DNA from 2 places in the Leifsonia sp. NPDC058248 genome. Region 2 is predicted to be linked to the other one. Evidence: predicted binding sites of a transcription regulator. Region 2 holds the regulator's gene; the other holds the start of a gene.
What was found. Region 2 encodes HspR, which represses chaperone genes until heat shock. Its sites were predicted from a motif close to AAGTTGAGTCNNNNNGACTCAACTT; they were not measured.
Positions count from the first base shown of each region.

Region 1: a site for HspR is predicted at 7,392-7,416, ahead of ACFVV5_RS17165 (ATP-dependent Clp protease ATP-binding subunit). Genes of this name have one in related genera too.

Region 1 is NZ_JBHVXB010000012.1:8,852-20,563, reverse strand. Features, by position in the region: gene ACFVV5_RS17205 (SRPBCC family protein) at 1-463, opposite strand, end outside; gene ACFVV5_RS17200 (hypothetical protein) at 559-1,425, opposite strand; gene ACFVV5_RS17195 (hypothetical protein) at 1,422-1,592, opposite strand; gene ACFVV5_RS17190 (TfoX/Sxy family protein) at 1,658-2,041, opposite strand; gene ACFVV5_RS17185 (hypothetical protein) at 2,095-2,808, opposite strand; gene ACFVV5_RS17180 (DUF6114 domain-containing protein) at 2,823-3,365, opposite strand; gene ACFVV5_RS17175 (DUF6230 family protein) at 3,356-3,952, opposite strand; gene ACFVV5_RS17170 (TetR/AcrR family transcriptional regulator) at 4,132-4,731, shown strand; gene ACFVV5_RS17165 (ATP-dependent Clp protease ATP-binding subunit) at 4,814-7,372, opposite strand; gene ACFVV5_RS17160 (alpha/beta fold hydrolase) at 7,500-8,201, opposite strand; gene ACFVV5_RS17155 (hypothetical protein) at 8,442-8,780, opposite strand; gene ACFVV5_RS17150 (DsbA family protein) at 8,975-9,898, opposite strand; gene ACFVV5_RS17145 (alpha/beta fold hydrolase) at 9,972-10,820, opposite strand; gene ACFVV5_RS17140 (TetR/AcrR family transcriptional regulator) at 10,888-11,712, shown strand, end outside.
Region 2 is NZ_JBHVXB010000001.1:394,173-405,884, reverse strand. Features, by position in the region: gene ACFVV5_RS02150 (class I SAM-dependent methyltransferase) at 1-522, opposite strand, end outside; gene ACFVV5_RS02145 (YciI family protein) at 652-1,026, shown strand; gene corA (magnesium/cobalt transporter CorA) at 1,155-2,126, opposite strand; gene ACFVV5_RS02135 (glycine C-acetyltransferase) at 2,315-3,505, opposite strand; gene tdh (L-threonine 3-dehydrogenase) at 3,505-4,548, opposite strand; gene ACFVV5_RS02125 (heat shock protein transcriptional repressor HspR) at 4,728-5,141, opposite strand; gene ACFVV5_RS02120 (DnaJ C-terminal domain-containing protein) at 5,144-6,130, opposite strand; gene grpE (nucleotide exchange factor GrpE) at 6,231-6,911, opposite strand; gene dnaK (molecular chaperone DnaK) at 6,914-8,782, opposite strand; gene ACFVV5_RS02105 (GTP pyrophosphokinase family protein) at 9,109-9,747, shown strand; gene ACFVV5_RS02100 (serine protein kinase RIO) at 9,961-10,791, shown strand; gene ACFVV5_RS02095 (MFS transporter) at 10,837-11,712, shown strand, end outside.

The DNA of each region.
Region 1 (11,712 bases), on a different contig from region 2:
AGCCCCCTTCGAGGTAGGCGACGAGCTCGTCAAGCTCCGAGTCCCAGCCGCCGCGGTTGTTCTCCATGCTGGTGGCAGGGTCGGTCAGGGCGTCGAAGCCCGATTCGACCACCGTGAGCTGCGTGCCCGTGGCGACGGGTTCGAGGGTGAAGCGGAACACGGTCGAGCGGTCCAGGTCGACCCGCAGGTCGCGCGACGAGTCGCTGCCCCACCGGTAGGCGATCATCCTGGGCGGATCGAGCTCCTCGATCTGCACCGGGACGTCGCCGTAGCCCTCGAACGTGAAGACGCCGCCGGCGCCGACGGCGACCCCGTCGAGCACGGCCGCCTGCGGGAACCACCGCGCGATGTGCTCGACTTCGGTGATCGCCGCCCACACCTTCTCCAGCGGCGCCGCGATGGTGATGGTGCGCCGCACGGTGAATTCGTCGCGATCGACGACGGACGGCTCGTTTTCGGTCATGGTCATGATTCTGTACCTTTCTGTCGGTGTCTGCAACCTTAGGGTTGCACGAACCGATGAAGAGCGCAACCTTCAGGTTGCAGTTCCGGATGCTCTCAGCGGATCCAGATCACGTTCGCCAACCACCAGACGGCCAGGATCGCGCCGATCGTGACCCCGACCACCGGGAAGGCCCGGCGGAGTCGCCGGCCCTGGGGCGCCACCGTCGCGCCGCGGACCGCACCCTGGCGGTCGTCCGAGTAGCGATCCGCTCGACCCGTCGCCTTCGCGCCGACAGTCCCGAGGATGCGGAACATCCGTCTCGTCACGGCCGGGTCGGTGAGGTCGAGTGCGCGCGAGGCGTAGACGAACAGCCAGTCGTCGACGATCTCGACGTCGAAGTCCTGCGCCTCGTCGATGAGGAGCGCCATGAGGTCGGGAGTGAGCAGGTAGAGGGCGTCGCGCTCGTAGTCCTTCGGGCAGTAGAGGGTGAAGTACCGGTCGAAGTCGCCTTCGAGCGACAGCCGCTGCGAGCGGGAGAACTCGGCCGGGAGGTTCGTGCCGCCGAAGAGACCGTTGTTGCTCCGCGCGTCGAGCAGGATGTGCGGCAGGGCGTGGTCGAGCCGGATCGCGAGGTACCCCCACTCGTGCTCCTGCCGCGACTTCCCGGAGCCGGTCACGTACCGGTAGGTCGCGAGGTCGACGAAGCGGCCGGCGGTCGAGGTCAGGCGGTTCCGGATGCTCCGCTCCCTGCCCTGCTGGAAGATGGAGCCCGCGTACCCCGGGGCCGGCGCCACCGGCCAGAACGTCATGGCGTTCGCGCCCGCGAACCGGTCGAGGCGGAGCCACGACGCCCAGCGTGCTCTCGCTGCGAGCATCCGGATGACGACGACAGCGGCCACGATCGCGAGCGCGACGAGTCCGACCACGGCGGCGAACCCCGCATCGGATCCCGCCAGGTTCGGCACGACGAACGCGATCACGACGACGGCCGCGATCGACCGCCGATCACCGTTGCGACCGGTGCGCCCGTCGACGGCCAGTCCGCACCGGATGCGCGCACGGCCCGCCGGAACTGCGCCACCTCCGCGACGGTGACCGGCGCGGTGAGGGCGGAGAAGTCCACGGAGGCGGGCGAAGTCTCGGTCACGGGCCAACCCTAGCGAGCGGGGTCGGCGCACAGCCGGAACTTCGCGTACGGGCGCGCCTGCCGGGTCAGCGAGACTTCGGCGGCTTCGGAGGCTTCGGCGCTTTGGGCGCCTTCGCCGGCAGCTCGGACACCTGGGCGAGAGCGCGCTCGATCCACGGGGTCACGCGCGCGGGATCGGCCGACCAGGCGGCCGGGAGTGAGACGTAGCCGCCCATCGGCCGCTCGGCCGGACCGTACGGTCCGGTGCCGTCGATCCCGAGGAGCTCGTCGCGTGAGGCGTCGTCCAGCAGCTTCACGCCGATCGTGTCGCCGAAGAGGCCGGCGAACATGTTGCCGTTCACGAACGCCCCCAGGTTGCCGAACATCGGTTTGACGACGACTCCGGGAGCATCCGGGACCACCGCCTGGAAGAACGTCTTCGTCTCGTCGCTCGGCCGGGGGATCTGCATGGCCCCATCCAAGCGCGCGCGACCGCCGACCTCAAGGCCGGGCGGAGAAACGGTTACTCGTTCAGCGCCTGGTGCGACGGGATGAGGGTGATCGAGTCGGCCGTGACGCCCACGAGCCCGAGGTGCACGCGGAGCAACGACGAGGGGACCTGCTTGTCCGGGGGAGGGGTGGCCGCGCCGAGCGTCAGCGGGGTGCCGTCGGCGAGGGTGGCCGTCGCCGAGTCGACGTAGACCTGCACGTGGCCGCGCAGCTCCATCCGGCCGGCGTCCGTGAGCAGGGACGGGCCGCCGGCCTTGCGGACGTTGAGGTGGAAGTCCGTGATGACGATGTCGTCGGCCGTGAGCTTGAGAACGGTGGTCGTGCGGCCGTCGGCCAGTGGCACCTCGACCGAACTCAGGGTCGGGATGCCCGAGAAGGAGATCGACGAACCGGTGAGCTGGGCGGCCGGCAGGGTGAACACGGGCGCCGAAGCGTCGCGGGTGGCCGGCGTCGCCGGTGCGGACGGGGTGGGGGTACTCGGGGCGGCGCTCATCGTGCCCGAGGGGAGACCGCCGCCTGGTGGCGGCACAGGGACCGGCACCGGCACCGGCACCGGCAACGAGGACGATGGGCTCGGCGCCGTCGTCGGCGTGGGCGACGGCGAGCCGCACGACATCAGCAACGGGATACACAGCGCAGCGGGTGCGCGCGCGGGAACGCCGGCGGCCCCGATCCCGGTCAGCGCGACCAGGCTGAGCGCAACGGCGCCGCCGAGAGTCGCGCGCACGCGTGTCCGGCCGATCAGGATCGCCGCCCCTCGGTCATGCCGCCTGTCGCACTGTCGGTCGCGTCACCACTCGTGCCGCCGTCGGTGGAGAGCGCATCGGCGACCGCTGCGCCCGACGCCGTCTTCGGCATCCACGCCACGATGAGGACACCGCCGACCGTGGCGAGCAGCATCCCGATGAAGAATCCGCCGAGGTTGACGCCGATCAGCGAGTACACCGCGACGGCGAGGGCGATCACTCCGTAGAAGATGCGGTGCACCGGCATCGCGATCGCGAGCACGCCCAGCAGGATGAGCAGCACCGGGATGATCGTCGCCTGCAGGCCTTCGATCCCGAGCTGCACATGGATCTTGCCGATGTCGAGCTGGCCCGAGAAGAACATCTCGACGCCGCCCAGGACGGTCAGGAGTCCGCCGACGAACGGGCGCTGCCGCCGCCACACCGCGAAGCTCGACCGCGCGCCGGTCCCTGCGGACCGTCTGGACGTCGCCGCGTGACGCATGGCGAGTCCGCCGCGCTCGCCGCGGTCGTGCTTGGCTGCGCTGCTCAGAAGCATCCCTTTGATCCGTCCGTCAGCTGCACGTGCATCCCGGTGAGGTTGAACACCGACGCCTGCGTGCTCCACGCGGTCTGCTGGAGGCCCTTGATCGAGACGCTGTCCGCATCCTGCGCGAAGTCGCCGGCCGTGCCCTTGTGACTCGTGTTCACGGTGGAGGCGTCGACGCCGATCCGGATGTTGTTGAAGGTCGCGTCACCCTTGAGGTCGGTCATGCCGATCTGGAGGTCGGTCGCGGTCGCGGGCTTGCCGTCGCCACCCGCCGTGATGAGCATCCCGACTTTCCCCATCGGGGTGTCGGTGACGACCGACTGGCACAGGTCGGCGAGCTTGGCGGAGCCGATGTTCGCGATCGCGACCTGGTGGTTCTTTCCCGCGGTGTCGGGGGCGACGCCCGCGTACTGGGAGAATCCGGTCCCGTCGAGCTGCGAGGCGCTGATCTGGAACTGGCTCCCGGAGACCGAGAAGGAGACGGGCACGGCGCCTTCGGCCACCCCCGCCATCAGGAGGGTCGAGACCACCGCGACGGGCACCGCGGCGAGCACGATTCGTCCGGCGTGTGTGCCCGTGAGCTTTCGGAACTTCATAGATCCTCCTCGATCCGCGTTCGAACGGTCGGAGTTCGCCACCCCCATCCGGGTGACAGTCGAACGCCCACACAGGAGGATGCCCGTCTATTGACGAGATGTCAATAGCAGGGCATCCGGATGCTTGCGCGAAGCGAACACCCGCGTCGGCGACCCGGCACGGCCACTAGGCTCGCACCATGCAGGAGGATCGGCGCACCCGGTTGACCCCGGACGAGCGCCGCGCCCAGCTGATCGCGCTGGGGGTGGCGTGGCTGGTCGAGCATCCGCTGGACGAGCTCACGATCGAGGAGCTGTCGGCGCAGGCCGGGGTCTCGCGGGGGCTGCTCTTCCACTATTTCGGCTCCAAGCAGGGCTTTCACCGCGAGGTGGTGCGGACCGCCCGCGACAGCATGCTGCGGGCGACCGAGCCGGCTTCGGAGCTGCCGCCCCTCGACCGGCTGCGCGACACGCTGACCCGCATCGTCGAGTTCGTGCGGGAGCATCGGGGGACGTTCTACTCGCTCGTGCGCGGTGTGGCGAGCGGCGACGCCGAGGTGCGCGAGGAGGTCGAGGAGGCCCGCGACCTGCAGGCGGAGCGTGTGGTCGCCGTGTTCCTGGAGCTCGGGATGCCCGACTCGCCGCTGCTCCGGATCGCGCTCCGATCGTGGGTGGCGTTCGCCGAGGAGACCCTGGTCGAGAGCGCGCTCGACACGGACATGCCGTCGGACGAGATCGTGTCGTTCCTGGAGCGCAGCGTGAAGGCCGTCGCGGCCTCGGTCGACCCGGCTGCGAGCTAGCCGGAGACGACGAAACGGCGGCCCGGAGAACCGGGCCGCCGTTTCGTGTGTGGCGTTGTGCGGGTGCGCTACGCAGGGAGCGTTACGCCGCGAGGGGCATCCGCGCGAACTCCGCGGTGACCTCGAGCGAGCCGTCGCGGGCATCCAGTCGCACCGTGCCGCCGTCGGCGAGGTCGCCGGAGACGAGCAGGTCGGCGATACGGTCGTCGACCTCGCGCTGGATGACGCGCCGCAGCGGGCGGGCGCCGTACTCGGGCTCGTACCCGGTGTCGGCGATCCACTCGATCGCCGCGTCTGTCGCGTCGAGCTCGATGTCGTGCTGACGCAGCCGGTTGGCCGTGTCGGCGAGCAGCAGGCGGACGATGCCGCGCAGCTGCGAGGCGTCGAGCTTGCGGAACAGCACGATCTCGTCGATGCGGTTCAGGAACTCCGGACGCATCGCCTCACGGAGCTTGCCCATGACGCGGTCCCGCAGGTCCTTCTCGGACGCGAAGCCGCTGGCGTCACCGGATGCTCCCATCGGCACGAAGCCGAGGGCGCCGCTGCGCGATGCCAGGAACTCCGAACCGAGGTTGGAGGTCATGATGACGACCGTGTTGCGGAAGTCGACCGTGCGGCCCTGACCGTCGGTGAGGCGTCCGTCGTCGAGCACCTGCAGGAGCAGATTGAAGACGTCGGGGTGGGCCTTCTCGATCTCGTCGAACAGCACGACCGAGTACGGGTTGCGGCGCACGCGCTCGGTGAGCTGGCCGGCCTCGTCGTAGCCGACGTATCCCGGAGGGGCGCCGACCAGGCGGGCGACCGTGTGGCGCTCGCCGAACTCGCTCATGTCGAACCGCAGCATCGCCTTCTCGTCTCCGAACAGGGAGGCGGCCAGCGACTTCGCGAGCTCCGTCTTGCCGACACCGGTCGGGCCGAGGAACAGGAAGCTGCCCACGGGTCGACCTTCGTCGCCGAGGCCGGTGCGGTTGCGGCGCACGGCCTTCGAGACGGCGATGACCGCGTCATCCTGACCGATCACACGCTCGTGCAGCTCGGCCTCGAGGCGCCCGAGGCGCACCCGGTCGGCTTCGCCGATCCGGCTCACCGGGATGCCCGTCGCACGCGAGATCACCGCGGCGATCTCGGGCTCGCCGACCACGGCATCCTTCTGCGGTTTGGCGCTGAGAGCGCCGAGGTCGGTCTGGACGGACTCGATCTCGTCGCGAAGGCGCGAGGCCTCCTCGTAGTGCTCGCCGGCCACGGCCGAGTTCTTCTCGGCCTCCAGGGTGGCGAGACGCTCGAGCAGCGCCGACGCGTCGACGCGCTTGCCGAGCGACAGGCGCAGGCGGGCGCCGGCCTGGTCGATGAGGTCGATGGCCTTGTCGGGCAGGAACCGGTCGGACACGTAGCGGGCCGAGAGCTCGACCGCGGAACGGATCGCGTCGTCGGTGTACCGCACGCCGTGGTGCTCCTCGTAGGCGCTGCGCAGTCCGGAGAGGATCTGCACGGCGTCTTCGATGCTCGGCTCGCCGACGGTCACCGGCTGGAACCGGCGCTCCAGGGCGGGGTCCTTCTCGATGGTCCGATACTCCTTGAGCGTCGTCGCACCGACGACGTGCAGCTCGCCACGCGCGAGGCGCGGCTTCAGGATGTTGCCTGCGTCCATGCCGCCGTCTCCGGCGCCACCGGCTCCGACCACCGTGTGCAGCTCGTCGATGAAGACGATGAGGCTCTCGCGGCCGGCGCTGATCTCGTCCATCAGCTTGGTGAGGCGCTCCTCGAAGTCGCCGCGGTAGCGCGTGCCGGCGAGCATGGCCGGCAGGTCGAGCGCGATGACGCGCTTCTCCCGCAGCTGCTCGGGGACGCTGCCGTCGACGATCGCGCGGGCGAGCCCTTCGACGATCGCGGTCTTGCCGACACCGGCCTCGCCGACCAGGACAGGGTTGTTCTTGGTGCGACGGGAGAGGATCTCGACGGTCTGCTCGATCTCGTCGAGGCGGCCGATCACCGGGTCGAGCTTGCCGTTGCGGGCGAGCTCGGTCAGGTCGGTGCCGAACTTGTCGAGCATCGGGGTGTCGGAGGCCTCAGCGTTCTGCTCGTCTCCGGGCAGGTCGGAGCCGCCGACCGTGCCCGACTGCCGCAGAGCGGAGGTCAGCGCGTCCGGCGTGACTCCGGCGGCCTGCAGGACCTGGCCGGCAGGCGCGTCCTGCACGATCACGAGCGCGAAGAAGAGGTGCTCGGGGTCGATGTAGGTGGCTCCGGATGCCCGGGCGACCTGGTACGCGTGGAAGAGCGCCCGCTGGGCGGACGGTGTGATGGTCGCGGAGTCGACGTCGGGCACTGCGCTGCCGGTCTGCGGCAGGCGCTGCTCGGCCGCAGCCGCGACAGCGGCGGGGTCGACGCCGATGCGACGCATCGCGTCGGCGGCGGGGTCCTGCTCCACCATCACGCGCAGCACGTGCAGGGAGTCGAGTTCGCGGTGGCCGTGCTCCAGGGCGAAGCGGCCGGCCTCGACCAGGATCTCCTGGGTACGGCGGCTGAGGAAGCGGCTGATGTCGACGGAGCGCGCGCTACGCGCACGCTCACCCGCGAGATAACGGGCGAGGAACTCGTCGAACGAGTTGCCGCCGTCACCTTCGGGAGTGAAGTTTTCGGGCACGAATTCTCCTGTTTCTTGAAAGTTGAGTCGTGGACACTCAAGTTCAACAACGGGTGGGAGAGATTATTCCTGCGTGGCCGAATTGTGCGGGCGTGTGGTGGGTCGTGCCGAAGTCCGTCCCCGGCGCTCAGGCGCGGTCGACGGCGGCGAGGATCGCCTCGCCGAGCTCGGCCGGCTTCGTGAACTGGGGCCAGTGGCCGGTCGGGAGGTCGACGAACTCGGTCTCGCGGATGCGCCCCAGCTCGGCGACGAACGGCTGGCCCGCCTGCAGCCACGAGATCAGCTGCCCGCTGGGGAACTCGCAGGCGATCACCGTGGCCGGAACGTCATAGCGGCGCTCGTCGCTCAGATGGATGGGATCGCTCGTCACGCGACGCGGCTCGGGCACGGAACGTGCCCGGAAGGCGGCGCGCAGGCCGTCGTCGAGGTCGACCAGGTCGTCGTCGTCGAACTCCTCCCAGGCCGGCAACGGCACCTCGCCGTTCACCACGGGGAGCTCGTCATTGATGACGCCGCCCTCGCCGAGCGGCACGCTGTCGACGTAGATCGCGCGGGTGACGCGGTCGGGGCGCTGGTCGACGACGCCGTGGATGATCGCGCCGCCGCCGGAGTGGCCGACGAGCGCGACGGGATCCGCGAGGGCGTCCACGGCCGCGACGACCGCATCGATGTGGTCGCGCAGGGTGATGTCGGATCGCGGAGCATCCGGAGCCTCGAGCCCCGGCAGGGTGAGTGGATGCACGCGATGGCCGGCCGCCACGAGTGGGGGCGTGACCTCCGACCACGAGGATGCGTCGAGCCAGAATCCGGGAACGAGAACGATGTCCATGCCCAGACACTATGGTGCGCCTCCGACATGCGGCGCGCGCCTCCCCTGCGGGGCGCACCCCCAAAGAGCTCGCCCCCCGCAAAAACACGCCACCCAGCCCGTGAATTGTGGCAAATTGTCGTTATGAGGCCGTTTTCGCGCCCCATAACGACACTTTGGAACGACTCACGTGCTGCGCCGATCGTCTGCCTGTGGATGACGGTCGGGTCGGGGCCGGAAGGGACGGAACGCCCGGAAGGGTTAGATCCCTTCGTCCTCCACGTCCTCTTCGGTGAGCACGCCCTCTGTCTCCTCCTCGAACGCATCGTGCTCGTCGAGCGTGGGGGAGGACTCCCTCGGCATCCCGCCCGTGGGCCCGTCGTTGCCGTCGCCCGGGCCCGGCCAGACGGTCTCGCCCGCCACGCCGTCGTTCGTGACCAGGTCGTCGGCGTAGTCCGCCTCCGCGATCGGGTCGTTGAGTGCGTAGTCCACGTCGCCGTCGGCGGGGTCGACCCAGCCGGCGGTCTCCCCGGCGTCGGGCTCGCCGACCTCGGGGGTTCCTTCGTCGAAGATGCCGTCGTCGGGGATGCGGTCGGCCATGGTTCTCTCCCTCTCATCGGGCGCTGCTTGTGCACGGCACGCTACACCCGCGGCCCGCGACGCAGAAGGCAACCGGTAACGCGGAAGGCAACCAACCCGTGACGCAGAACGAGACCGGCAACGCGGACACAGCGCCGAACGCAGAAGGCTGCCGGTACGAGACCGGCCGCCTTCCGGGCGTCGTGCGGTGGAGCCTACTTGCTCGGCGTCGGCGTCGGCGTCGGCGTCGGCGTACCGGTCGACCCGGTCCCGGCCGTCTGCACCGCGGTCGCCACGAACGAGGCGAACTGGTTCGCGTCGGTGAAGCCGCCCTGGTAGCGCTGGCCGTTGACGATCACGGTCGGCGTGCCGAACTGCTTGGTCGACGGGTTCACGAGCTTGGGATTGGTCACGGCCGACTTCGTCTGGTTCGTGATGAACGAGGCGAACGTCTGGTCGTTCACGCAGTTCGTGATGGCGGTGGAGCTGACGCCTGTCTTCTTGAACAGCGCGAGGATCTGGGCGTTCGTCAGCCCTGTGCCGGTGGACTCGTCGGGCTGGTTGGCGAAGAGGGCGCTGTTGATGTCGAAGTACTTGTTCGGGTCGTAGTTGGCGACACAGGCTGCCGCTGCCGCCGCTCGCGTGGAGTACTTCTTGTTGTTGGCCGAGTCGAGGATCGCCACCGGGTGGATCTCCAGCGTCGCGATCTTCTGGTCCATCCACTGCTTCATCTGGTCGGAGTTCGTGGTCTCGAACTGCTGACAGAACGGGCACTGGTAGTCGAGGTAGATCGTGATGTGCGCGGTCTTGCCGTCGAGGTTCTCCGTCGTGGGCGTCGCGGACTCGCCCTTGGCGATCGCGGGCGTCGTGACGGCCTGGGTCGAGGTGTTGAGCAGGATGCCCCCGCTGAGCATGTTCTTGGGGTTGGCCACGTTTCCGCTGGCCGACACGCTCGTGAAGATGATCACACCGATGATGGCGAGCACCGCGACGACACCGGTGATGATCGAGCTCTGAACGATGACTTTGCGGCGTTTGGCCTTCTTGGCGGCCTCCTCCCGCATGAGCCGGGCGTGCTCGCGCGCGTCCTCGCGGCGGTCGCGCTTTGTGGGCCCGGAGGCTCCCCTACCTGTTGCCATGCGGCTCATCCCATCGACGTCGGACAGTCTCTATGTCGATGTTATTGGCAGAATCCTTTGAGTCCCCTGATGCCTAGCCGCGGAAGAAGCGTCGGAGCAACGGCAGCACGGCATTCGGTTGCATCGCCTTCGTGTGGTCGAGGCCGTCGAGCAGCTCCACCTGCCAGCCGTTCGCCTCGAGAGCGGCGCGGTTTCGCACGAGGGGACCGGCGATGTCCACGTGCACGCCGCCCCATTTCTCGCTGTAGTCGATCGCGTCCGCCGTTCCGGCGAAGGTGAGGAGCGGGATGCTCAGCCGATCGAGCACTGCGCGGTCGTCGAACTCCTGCAGTGCCGAGTAGAGCGTGTAGTACTGCTGCGTCTGGGCGGGGGAGAGCGTGACCGGAACCGAATCCCAGTCGAAGTCCTCCCCGGGCGTGTCTTGCTGATCGGTTGCGACAGGCTCCGGATGCTCGGCGTTCTCGACCGCCAGCGCGTGCGTCGCCCGGGTGACCGCGAACATCTCGGCGTACGGCCCGTCGATCGGCGGGAACCCGCCCATCGCGAGCGCCGTGAGCCGGTCGGTGCGCACCGCGAGCTGGAGGCCGGCGAGAGCGAGCCACGAGTAGCCGTAGTAGGCGAACCGGTCGGCGCCGGCGGCATCGGCCACGGCGATCAGGTCGGCGGCGAGGTTGTCCGGCGTCAGGGTCGTGGGCTGCGGATGCTCGGCCAGGTGTCCTTCGTAGTCGAAAGCGATCACGGTGTGACGGTCGCTGAGGCCGTCGATCAGCGTGCGGCCGAGCTCGGGGTCCATGCCCCAGGCGCGCAGGGTCTCCGCCGTCGCCGCGTCCGCCGGAGCGGGATTCACGGGGAGGAGGAGCGCTGGCCCGGCGCCGGCGATGTCGAGCGGGATGCTGCTGCCGTCGTTGAGCACGGCATACATGTCGATCTCCTTACAACGTAAACCAATCGAGGTGAGCAATAATAGTTTACGTCGTAAGGAGATACAAGTGCCCGAGTATGCAGGCCGAGGCGATGCCGCACGCACCATGGAGCTCCTGTGGCGGGATGGCGGCAGAGACGGCGGGCGGCCTGCTGACGGCCGGGCCGCAGACAGCCGGCCCGCTGACGGCCGGCCCGACCCGGGGAACGGCGAAACCGCATCCCGCCGCCCACCCGGTCCGCGACCCGCTCTCGACCTCGACCGGGTCCTCGACGCGGCGATCGCCGTCGCCGACCAGGAGGGCACCCTCGCCTTCTCGCTGCGCGCGGTCGGCGACCAGCTCGGCACCTCGGCCATGGCGCTCTACTCCTATGTGCCCGGCAAGGCCGAGCTCGTCGACCTCATGTACGACCGGGTCTTCGCCGAGCATCCGGGCGCGACGAGGGATGCCGCAGACGCCGACTGGCGCGAGGGCGTGCTGGCGTGGGCCGAGGCGCTGCTCGGAGTGCTGATCGCGCATCCGTGGGCCATCGCCGTGTCGACCGCACGCCCGGTGCTCGGGCCGAACGAGCAGGCCGTGCTCGAATCCTTGCTCGAACTGCTCGACGCCGGCCGGCTGCCGCGGCGCACCGTGCGCACGGTCGTCACCTCGGTTTTCGCCCTGGTGCGGGCGGCGGCCGAAGCTCTCGCCGACGCGCGCCAGGCGGCCTGGGCGACAGGCGCGGACGACGCTGCCTGGTGGTCGGGCCGATCCGCGGCTCTCGCCTCGGCCGTGCAGGACTTCGCCGAGCGCTTTCCGCTCAGCGCACAGCTGGCGCGGGATGCCGCTGCCGACGCAGCGCTTGCGGGCGACGCCGCGCCGTGGGAGCGCGCCCCGGTCGACGCGCTGCGC
Region 2 (11,712 bases):
CCGCACCGAGCCGAACACCTGACCGAGGACGTCGTTCATGGCGGGGGTCAGGTGTTTCACCATTCCGCCGGCGAAGACGGTGACCTCCGGATGCGCGTGCCGGGCGATCAGCGCGGCGACCTCGGCGAGCGCGTCCAGGCTGCGGGGCAGGCGGAGGAGCACCAACCGGGCGCCCGCGACGAGGGACGTGTCGAGGGGGAGGTCGACGAAGGCCGTCTCGAGACCGAGGGCGACGGCGTTGGCGGCGAGGGCGCGGGAGCCGGTCAGAGCATCCTGATGCACCCGGATGCCGCGGGCGCCCTGTGCGGCCGCGGCCAGCGTGAGGGCGCCGTAGGAGTCGCCGATGACGACCAGTCCGCCGTCGGCCGGCGTGGGGAGGGCGAGCGCGGCGGTGGTGGGCTCGTCCGCGGTAGGCCCGGCGGCGGTGTCGAGGAGGAGCCGGTCGGCCGCGTCGGACGCGAACAGGTTCGGGGCTTCGACGTCGGGCCAGCGCCGCAACTCTTCGAACGCGAAACCTGACACGCTCCCTTCCTACCAGACGCCGCGCGCAGCGTCCGACCCGGCGCGTCGGGCGGGTGTGGGCGCAGAATGTCGATCTGGGCCTCAGCCGTTCGACGTCCTCGTGTCACCCACCAACGACAGGAGAGTTCCATGCGATTCGAGATACTGATCTACAACAACGCCGAGTTCGAGTCCGCCATCGAGGGTCCGGATGCCGACCCGGCGATCGTCGCGGAGTGGTCGCGCGCCCACGCCGACCTGCAGACCGAGCTCCGGAAGTCGGGCGAACTGCTGGACTCCAACGAGCTCAGCCCCCAGACGGCCGTCGTCGTGCGGGCCGATCGCGGGACGCCGCACCGTGTGAAGGCGGTCGACGGCCCCTTCAGCGAGTCGAAGGAGTGGGTCGGCGGGTTCTACGTGGTCGACTGCGCCACGGTCGACCGTGCGGTCGAGATCGCGGGGCGCTTCGTCGAGGCGCGGTACTCGCCCGTCGAGGTGCGACAGCTCGTTCATCCGGGAGCCTGAGGCGCGCGCCGCCGCACGCTGCCGCCGCCTCGCGCCGCCGCCCGCGCTCGCGCCGCCGTCATTTGCCAGTAGTGGTCGCCAACACGCCCGGGTTGGCAGCATCTACTGGCAAACGGCGAGCGCCACGCCTAGAGCCAGCCCTTGCGCTTGAACGCCCAGTAGAGGCCGAAGCCCATCGCCACCATCAGCGCGATCGCGAACGGGTAGCCGTACTGCCAGCGCAGCTCGGGGATGTTCACGAAGTTCATGCCGTACACCGTCCCGACCAGGGTCGGAGTGAACAGGATGGCCGCCCACGCCGAGATCTTCTTGACCTCGTCGTTCTGCCGCTGGCCCACGAGCGCGGTGTGCACGGTCAGCGCGTTCTGCAGGATCTGGCGGAACCCGTCGGCGCGCTCGGTGACCCGGATGACGTGATCGTGCACATCCCGGAACTGCTCGCGCAGCGAGAGGTCGGCGCCCTTGGCCTCGAGATGTTCGCGCAGGTTCTGGAGCACCTCGTCGAGCGGCGCCACCGCACGCTGGAACATCATCACCTCGTTCGAGAGCTCGTAGATGCGCCGCGAGACGGACTGATCGCCGTTGAAGAGCTGGTCCTCGATCTCGTCGATGTCGTTCTCGAGGCCCGCCACGACCGGCGCGTACTCGTCGACGACCTGGTCGAGGATCCCGTACAGCGCTGCGATCGGGCCGTGGCCGAGCAGTTCGGGCTCCGCCTCCATGCGCCGGCGGACAGCGCCGAGGTCGGGCTTCTCGGCATGCCGCACGGTGATGACGAACTGGTCGCCGAGGAACACGTGCAACTCGCCGAACTCGACCTTCTCGGTCTCTTCGATGTAGCGGGCGGGACGCAGCACGACGAACGTCGTGCCCGAATACTTCTCGATCTTGGCGCGCTGGTGCCCGCTCAAGGCGTCGTCGACCGCCAGCTTCGGCAGGTCGAACTCCGTTGCGACCGCCCCGATCTCGCTCTCCGTCGGCCGGTAGAGGCCGATCCAGGCGAAGCCGTTGCGGTCGCGGACCGCCTCGTACGTATCCTCCAGTGAGGTGGGATCGGCGGTACGCCGTCCGTCGACGTATACGGCGTTGTCGACCAGCATGCGACGGCCCTCTCTCTCGGCTGTCGCCACGTTATCCCGTTCAGACTGTGAACTCGATGGGTCCGGTCGCGCAGCGCCCGCAATCGAGTCCTGAGTTGCTGGGTCGAAAACGCGCTGTTCGACCCAGCAACTCAGGACTCGAGGGCGGGGCGACCCTCGGGGCGGGAGGGGGGACGGGCGGGCGGACTCTAGGCTTGGGCGGCGGCGACGGCGTCGCGCGCGCCGACGAACGCGTCGACGCACTGCCGGATCTCCGCGTCGGTGTGCGCCGCCGACAGCTGCACCCGGATGCGCGCCCGCCCCCGCGGGACCACCGGGAACGAGAACGCCGTCACGTACACGCCGCGCTTCTGCATCTCGCCCGCGATCCGCGCCGTCAGGGCCGCATCCCCGAACATCACCGGCACGATCGGATGCTCACCCGGCAGCAGCTCGAAGCCCGCCTCCGTCATCAGCGAACGGAACAGCGCCGCATTCGCCACCAGCTGCGACCGCAGGCCGTCCGACTGCTCGAGCAGGTCGAGCGCCGCGAGCGTGCCGGCCACGATCGACGGCGCGAGCGTGTTCGAGAACAGGTACGGTCGGGACCGCTGACGCAGCAGGTCCACGATCTCCTGCCGGGACGACACGTAGCCACCGGATGCTCCGCCCAGCGCCTTGCCGAACGTGCCGGTGTAGATGTCCACGCGGTCTCCGACGCCGCAGAACTCCGGCGTCCCGCGCCCGTGCTCACCGACGAAGCCGACCGCGTGCGAGTCGTCCACGAACACCAGTGCGCCGAATTCGTCGGCCAGGTCGCAGATCTCGCGGAGCGGCGCGATGTAGCCGTCCATCGAGAAGACGCCGTCGGTCACGATGACCGTGTGACGGGCATCCGCGGCCGCCTCGAGCTGCGCCCGCAGGTCGGCCATGTCGCGGTTCTTGTACCGGAACCGCTGCGCCTTCGACAACCGGATGCCGTCGATGATCGACGCGTGGTTGAGCTCGTCGGAGATGATCGCGTCCTCGGCCGAGAACAGCGTCTCGAAGACGCCGCCGTTGGCGTCGAAGCACGACGAGAACAGGATGGTCGCCTCGGTTCCGAGGAACTGCGACACCCGGCGTTCCAGCTCGAGGTGCTGCTCCTGGGTCCCGCAGATGAAGCGCACGCTCGCGAGACCGTAGCCCCAGTCGTCGAGGGCCCGCTTGGCGGCATCCCGGAGCGCCGGATGGTCGGCGAGGCCGAGGTAGTTGTTGGCGCAGAAGTTGAGCACCTCGGCGCCGTCGGCCGTGATCAGGGCCGACTGCGGGCCTCGGATGCTGCGCTCGTGCTTGGTGAGACCGGCCTCCTCGATCTCGGCCAGCTGACCCGCGACGTGGTCGCGAAACGTTCCGTACATCAGAGCTCCGTCCAGTCGAGGATGACCTTGCCTCCGCCGCCGGCGGCCGCCGCGGCGAACCCGTCCTCCCAGTCGCGCGCGGCGAACCGGTCGGAGACGATCGAGGCGATCGCGGTGCGCAGCACTTCACTGGTCTGCAGCATCGCGCCCATCGCGTTCCAGGTCTCGAACATCTCGCGGCCGTAGATGCCTTTGAGGGTGAGCATGTGGGTGACGACGATGCCCCAGTCCACGGCGATCTGCGACGACGGCAGGCCGAGCATCGCGATGCGACCGCCGTGGTTCATGTTCTCGATCATCTGCGGCAGCGCGCCGGGCGCCCCGCTCATCTCGAACCCGACGTCGAAGCCTTCGCGCATCGCGAGCGCGTCCTGCGCCGACCGGATGGGCGCCCTCGACACGTCGACCGTGTAGTCGGCGCCCATCCCCTCGGCGAGCGTGAGCCGGGACGCGCTGATGTCCGTGCCGACGATGAATCGCGCGCCCACGTGGCGGGCGACAGCTATGGCCATGAGACCGATCGGGCCGCATCCGGTGACCAGCACGTCTTCGCCGACCACCGGGAAGGCGAGTGCCGTGTGCACCGCGTTGCCGAGCGGGTCGAACAGCGCGCCGACCTCGGGCTCGATGGCGCTGTGGTGCACCCAGACGTTCGTGGCGGGCAGCGTCAGGTATTCGGCGAACGCACCGTTGCGCTGCACGCCGACTCCTTGGGTCCGGATGCACATCTGACGGCGTCCCGCGCGGCAGTTGCGGCACGTGCCGCAGACGATGTGCCCTTCGCCGGAGACCTGATCGCCGACGGCGACGTCATGCACCAGGGGTCCGACCTCGACGACTTCGCCGAAGAATTCGTGGCCGGGGATCAGCGGGGCCTTCACAGCCGACGCCGCCCAGTCGTCCCAGCGCTGGATGTGGAGGTCGGTTCCGCAGATTCCGGTGCGCAGCACGCGAATCTTCACGTCTTCGGGACCGATCTCGGGTTCGGGGACTTCGACCAGTTCGAGACCCGGTCCGGCCTCGCTCTTGAACAGCGCCTTCATCGCCACCTTCCTTGTAGGAATTCCGTGTTGGTGGGAAGCGCCGCCCTCATGAGGCCGCGATTCACCGCGCTAAGCCTACCCACGCCGGCTGTTCCCCGTCGGGGTGTGACGAACGCGGCCCCGGATGCACGGCGAAGCGAATGCGCAGGCCGGCGCCGTCGAGCGCAGGCTCCGGCGGGTCAGCGGCCGAGCGGACGCCAGACGACGACCTGGTTGCTGCGGCGCACGCGGGTGCCGGCGCGGAGCGAGATGACCTCGCCCTCCGAGCCGGCCGCGAACACGCGGCTGCCGGGGCGGTTGAGCAGCTCATCGGCGAGCGCGCTCTCGAGGTCGTGCACGCGCTTCCTGAGCTCTCCGACCTGGTCTTCCAGCTCGATGATGCGCCGGATGCCCTCCAGGCTCACCCCCTCGCCACCGAGTCGCGCGATCTCCTGCAGCTTGGCGACGTCGCGCATCGAGTACCGGCGCGACTTGCCCTGGGTGCGGGTGGGGCTGACGAGGCCGAGCCGGTCGTACTGCCGGAGCGTCTGGGGGTGCATCCCCGCGAGCTCCGCAGCGATCGAGATCACGAAGACCTGGCTGTTTTCGTCCATCGCTATCCTCGAGCCTTGGCCAGCAGGTCGTCGCGCGGGTTCTCGTCGGGAAGCTTGTCGGCGAACGCTTTGAGCGCATCCTCGGCATCCGTCGTGAGGTGGGACGGCACCGCGATCTGCACGACGGCGAGAAGGTCGCCGGTGCCCTTCGCGGTCTGGACGCCCCGGCCCTTGACGCGCAGCACCCGGCCGCTCGGCGTTCCGGGCGCCACGCGCAGCTTCACCGGGTCGCCGCCCAGAGTGGGCACCTCGATGGTGGCCCCGAGTGCGGCCTCGGCGAAGGTGACCGGCACGGTCACCCGCAGGTTGAGGCCGTCGCGCTCGAACACCGGATGCTTGCGCACAGCGACGGAGAGCACGATGTCCCCGGCTTCGCCTCCGTCGGGGCTGGGCTGGCCTTTGCCGCGGAGCTTGATCTTCTGTCCGTCGGCGACGCCGGCCGGGATCTTGACCTTGATCGGTTTGCCGTCGGCCGCCTGCAGCGTGATGGTCTCGCCACGCGTCGCGGTGATGAAGTCGATGGTGGTGTGGGCGGTCACGTCGCGTCCGCGGGTCGGGCCGCCGTAGCCGCGGAAGCCGCCGCTCGACGAACCGAAGCCTCCGTTGCCGAAGATGCCGCCGAACACGTCGTCGAAGTTGCCGCCCTGCTGGTACGTGTAGCCGCGCTGCCCGCCGCCTTGGCCGAACATTCCGCCGAACACGTCGTCGAAGCCGCCCTGCCCGGCCGAGCCGGGGGCGGTGAAGCGGGCGCCGGAGCCCATCGCGCGGATCTGGTCGTACTCCTTGCGTTGCTCCGGGTCGCTCAGCACCGAATGGGCTTCGCTGATCTCTTTGAACTTGGCCTCCGCCGCCGCGTCCCCGGGGTTGGAGTCGGGGTGGTACTTGCGCGCGAGCTTGCGGTAGACCTTCTTGAGTTCTGCCGGGGTGACGTCTTTGGAGACACCAAGGACCTTGTAGAAGTCCTTGTCGAACCAGTCCTGGCTTGCCACGGCGCCTCCTTCCTAAAGTCTGATTCTGTCAGTCTGCACTGTCGAGGCCGGGGAGCGGCAGGATGGGCATCCTGTCGCTCCCCGGCCGGTTTCGAACTGTCTAGGCGGGGACCGCCACGACGACCTTCGCCACGCGGACGGTCGTCGAGCCGAGCTGATAGCCCGTCTCGACCACGTCGGCGACGGTGTCGACCGTCACGTCGGGGCTCGGCTGCTGGAAGATCGCCTCGTGGATCTGCGGGTCGAACAGGTCGCCCGGAGCGCCGTACGGCTTCAGGCCGAGACGCTCGACCGTGAGACGCAGCTTGGCCGCGATGGTCGCGAACGCGCTGCCCTCCTCGAGGTCGCCGTGCTTCTCGGCGCGGTCCACGTCGTCGAGCACCGGAAGGAGACCCTTGACGGTGTCGCCGATCGCGCGCTCGCGCTCGATCTCACGGTTGGCTTCGGTGCGCTTGCGATAGTTCGCGTACTCGGCGGTGACCCGCTGGAGGTCGGCGAGCCGTTCGGCAGCCACCTGGTCGGCCGTCGCCTGGCCGCTCAGCACATCCAGCTCATCGTCGCTCAGCAGAGACTCGAACTCGTCGCCCCCGGCCGGTCCGACGTCCACGAGCTCCTCGTGGGAGAGGTCGGCGTCGGAGGTGTCGCCCTCCGACCCGGCCCCTGCGTCGGCCGGCTCCCGAACCTTTCCGGTCTCGGGGTCGATCCGCCGCTTGTCGCGGACGATCGGCTCCTCGTTCTCAGGCTCGTTCGAGTCCTGCCCGTTGGGGTTCTGGTCCGACATCGTTACTTCTTCTCCTCGTCTTCGACGACCTCGGCGTCGATGACGTCCTCGTCGTCGGAGGAGGACTCACCCGCGGGCTGGTCGCCGGCGGGCGCCTGCTCGCCGGCGGCCGCGTCGGCCTGACTCGACGAGTAGATCGCCTCGCCCAGCTTCTGCTGGCTCGCGTTGAGCTTGTCGTAGGCGGTCTTCACCGCGTCCTCGTCGTCTCCGGCGAGAGCGGACTTGAGCGCGTCGACATCGCCCTGGACCTCGTTCTTGACGTCTTCGGGGAGCTTGTCCTCGTTGTCCTTGATCAGCTTCTCGATCGAGTAGGCGAGCTGCTCGGCCGTGTTGCGGGTCTCGGCGGTCTCACGACGCTTCTTGTCCTCGGCGGCGTGCTCCTCGGCCTCACGCACCATGCGCTCGATGTCGTCCTTCGGCAGCGACGAGCCGCCGGTGATCGTCATCGACTGCTCCTTGCCGGTGCCCTTGTCCTTGGCGGACACGTGGACGATGCCGTTGGCGTCGATGTCGAAGGTGACCTCGACCTGCGGGATTCCGCGCGGCGCCGGAGCGATACCGGTGAGCTCGAAGGTGCCCAGCGGCTTGTTGTCGCGGGTGAACTCGCGCTCGCCCTGGAAGACCTGGATCGCGACGGACGGCTGGTTGTCGTCGGCCGTGGTGAAGGTCTCGCTCCGCTTGGTCGGGATGGCCGTGTTGCGGTCGATGAGCTTGGTCATGATGCCGCCCTTGGTCTCGATTCCGAGGCTCAACGGGGTGACGTCGATGAGAAGCACATCCTTGCGCTCGCCCTTGAGGACACCGGCCTGCAGGGCGGCGCCCACGGCGACGACCTCATCCGGGTTCACGCCCTTGTTGGGCTCCTTGCCGCCGGTCTCCTGCTTCACGAGCTCGCTCACGGCGGGCATCCGGGTGGAGCCGCCGACGAGCACGACGTGCGCGATGTCGGACACCTTGATGCCGGCCTCGCGGATGACGTCCTGGAACGGCTTCTTGGTGCGGTCGAGGAGGTCGCTGGTCATCTGCTCGAACTGGGCGCGGGTCAGCGTCTCGTCGAGGTTGGCCGGCCCGTTCTCGGTGAGCGAGAGGTACGGCAGCTGGATGCTCGTCGACATGCTCGACGACAGCTCCTTCTTGGCCTGCTCAGCGGCTTCCTTCAGACGCTGGAGGGCGATCTTGTCCTTCGAGACGTCGACGCCCGTGGTCTCCTTGAACTTCTTGATGAGCCACTCGACGATGCGCTGGTCCCAGTCGTCGCCGCCGAGGCGGTTGTCGCCGGCGGTCGAACGCACCTGGATGGTCGAGAAGTCGTCGTCCTTGCCCACCTCGAGGAGGGAGACGTCGAAGGTTCCGCCACCGAGGTCGAAGACCAGGATGAGCTCGTCCTCCTTGCCCTTGTCGAGGCCGTAGGCGAGAGCCGCGGCGGTGGGCTCGTTGATGATGCGGAGCACGTTGAGGCCCGCGATCTCACCGGCCTCCTTGGTGGCCTGGCGCTCGGCGTCGTTGAAGTACGCCGGAACGGTGATCACAGCATCCGTCACCGTGTCGCCGAGGTACTGCTCGGCGTCGCGCTTCAGCTTGGCCAGGATGCGCGCCGAGATCTCCTGCGGCGTGTACTTCTTGCCGTCGATCTCGACCTTCCAGTCGGTGCCCATGTGGCGCTTGACGGAGGCGATGGTGCGGTCGACGTTGGTGACGGCCTGGCGCTTGGCGGTCTCTCCGACGAGAACCTCGCCGTCTTTGGTGAAGGCCACGACCGACGGGGTCGTGCGGAAGCCTTCGGCGTTCGCGATGACGGTGGGCTCGCCACCTTCGAGGACCGAGACGACCGAGTTGGTGGTTCCGAGGTCGATTCCTACTGCACGTGACATATGTGCTTTCTCTCCTTTGTGTTGCTGGTTGTCGCTCTGAAAGTCAGTGATCAAGACTTGAGTCTCGATGGCTCAAGTGTTACATCCGCCCTTTCGCCTTGTCAAGACGAGAAGCTGAAACTTGAGCACACTTGACTCAACTTTGAGAAGAGGGCTTTCATTCCCTGTGCGGGACGGCGTCGCGACTTCACACCGAGCGCACAAGCGCCTTCGCTACGGTCGAAAACGTGACTTTCGAGCTTTCGCCGACCGAACCCAGCGAACCCCTCCTGTCCGAGCGGGCGATCATCGCCCTGCAGCAGATCGACCCGACGACCCTCGGCGAGATGAGGGCCTTCCGGGAGAGCTTCGCGCGGTTCATCATGCCGTACAAGTTCGGCATCGACGAGGTCACGACGAAGGTCTCGATCCTGCGCGAAGAGTTCTCCGAACTGCACGAGTACAACCCGATCGAGCACATCTCCAGTCGCCTGAAGTCGGCCGAGAGCATCGAGCAGAAGATCGTGCGCAAACAGTGCGAGCCGTCGTACGACGCGATCCGCGAATCCATCACCGACATCGCGGGCGTGCGCATCGTCTGCAGCTTCGTGTCCGATGTCTACCACGTGTTCGACCTGCTCACCGCGCAGGAGGACGTGCACGTGCTCCGGGTGAAGGACTACATCGCCGCGCCCAAGCCGAACGGCTACAAGAGCCTGCACGCGATCGTCGAGATCCCGGTCTTCCTCAGCGAGGGCAGCGTGCTCGTGCCGGTCGAGATCCAGCTCCGCACGGTCGCGATGGACTTCTGGGCCAGCCTCGAGCACAAGATCTACTACAAGTACGACGGCGACGTCCCCGCCGGCATCCTCCGCGACCTGACCGCGGCGGCCGACACGGCCAACGATCTCGACGTGACGATGGAGAAGCTGCACCACCAGGTGCGCGGCGCCGGGCCCACCGACGGCATCCCGATCGCGATCTGACTCGCCCCCGGCCGGTTCGTCTCGACCGTTGAGTCGAAGGCCGGCAGGCGCTAGCCTGGGGAGGTTCTGCGGGGAGATCGACTCCCGAGCCCAGGGCGGAGAGGATGCGTGACACCATGACTGCGACTGCTGTGACCGCATCCGGCCCTCACTTCTTCGAGGCCACCGCGAACATCTGACGTTCGGTGGCCTCCAACCCTGGAGCTCACCACCGTGACTTTCGACGACTCGTCGTTCGCTGTACCCACCTTCTCGACCTACGAACCCGGCGACGGCCAGCGCTGGAGCACCTGGCCGGCCACGATGCCGAGCGAGCGCGGACCGCATCCGTGGCCCGCCTGGCTGGTCACCTCAGCCGGCGCCGTCGACACCGAGCTCGGCATCGTCAAGACCGGCAAAGAGGCCGACGTTCACCTCATCGAACGCTCCGTCCCCGACGACCCGGGGCAGAGCGTGCTGCTCGCCGCCAAACGGTACAGGGATGCCGCCACCAGCGACTTCCACCGTTCCGCGCGCTACCAGGAGGGTCGCCGGATGCGGAACACGCGCGACACGCGAGCCGTCGCGCGCGGCTCCGCCTACGGACGCCAGGTGGCGGCCGGCCGCTGGGCCTACGCCGAATTCGAGACCCTCAGCCGCCTCTACGGTCTCGGTCTGCCCGTGCCGTATCCGGTGCAGGTCACCGGCACCGAACTCCTCATGGAGTTCGTCGGCGACGGCAGCACCGCCGCACCCCGGCTCGCACAGGTCCGCCTCGACGGCGACGAGCTGGCCGGATGCTTCACCCAGGTCACCGACATCATGCGCGCCCTGGCGCGGGCCGGGCTGGCGCACGGAGACCTCTCCCCCTACAACCTCCTGGTGCATCACGGCCGAGTTGTGGTGATCGACCTGCCGCAGGTGGTCGAGGTCGTCAGCAATCCGGGCGGACTGGACTTCCTGCAACGGGACTGCGTGAACGTGTGCGACTGGTTCGTGCGGCGAGGTTTCGACTGCGATGCGGACGAGCTCTTCGGCGAGCTCGTGGCGGAGGTGTTCGGTTAGGGCGAGCATCCCGCGAAGTCAACCGACGCTCGATACTGTGTGCTCATGACCAACGACCCGACCGGGGGCGGCAGCGACGCCGAGCGCGGAAAGCAGCCGTCCGGCGCCGCGAACACGGATGCTCTGCTCACCGCCGCGAGCCCCCTCTTCGTCGACTCCAGCACGGAGCGCATCATCCCCACCGGCCGCGTCGTCGCCTGGGCGCTGTGGGACTGGGGCGGCGCTGCTTTCAACGCCGTGATCACCACGTTCGTGTTCACGGTGTACCTGACGAGCAGCTACTTCGTCGACCCCTCGATGCAGTTGACCACGGATCCGACCGCTGCCTGCAAGACGGCTGCGACGGCGGCCCCCCTCTCGAGCGGGCTCGGTCTGGGTCTCGCCATCGCGGGTATCGTCGTCGCACTGATCGCGCCCGTGCTGGGGCGACGCACCGACGGGTCGGGGCGGCGCAAGTTCTGGCTCGGGATCAACACCGGGGTCGTCGTTCTGATGACGGCGCTGATGTTCTTCGTCAAAGGGGAGCCGGGCTACTTCCTCCTCGGGGTGATCCTGGTCTCGGTGGGAACCGTGTTCTACGAGATCGCGTCCGTGAACTACAACGCGATGCTGGTTCAGGTGTCCACGCCGAGGACCGTCGGCAAGGTCAGCGGGTTCGGGTGGGGCGCCGGCTACTTGGGCGGGATCGTCCTTCTGCTTATCGTGTACTTCGGCTTGGTGTCCGGCGACGGCGGCCTCCTGCACGTTCCGGAAGACGATGGTCTGAACATCCGGATCGTCACTCTGATCGCGGCCGCGTGGACACTGGTGTTCTCGCTTCCGGTGCTGTTCAGCGTGCCGGAGATCCCGAAGGCCGATCGTGCCGTGCGCGTCGGCTTCTTCGCGTCGTATCCCGCACTCGTCCGGGACATCGCACGCCTC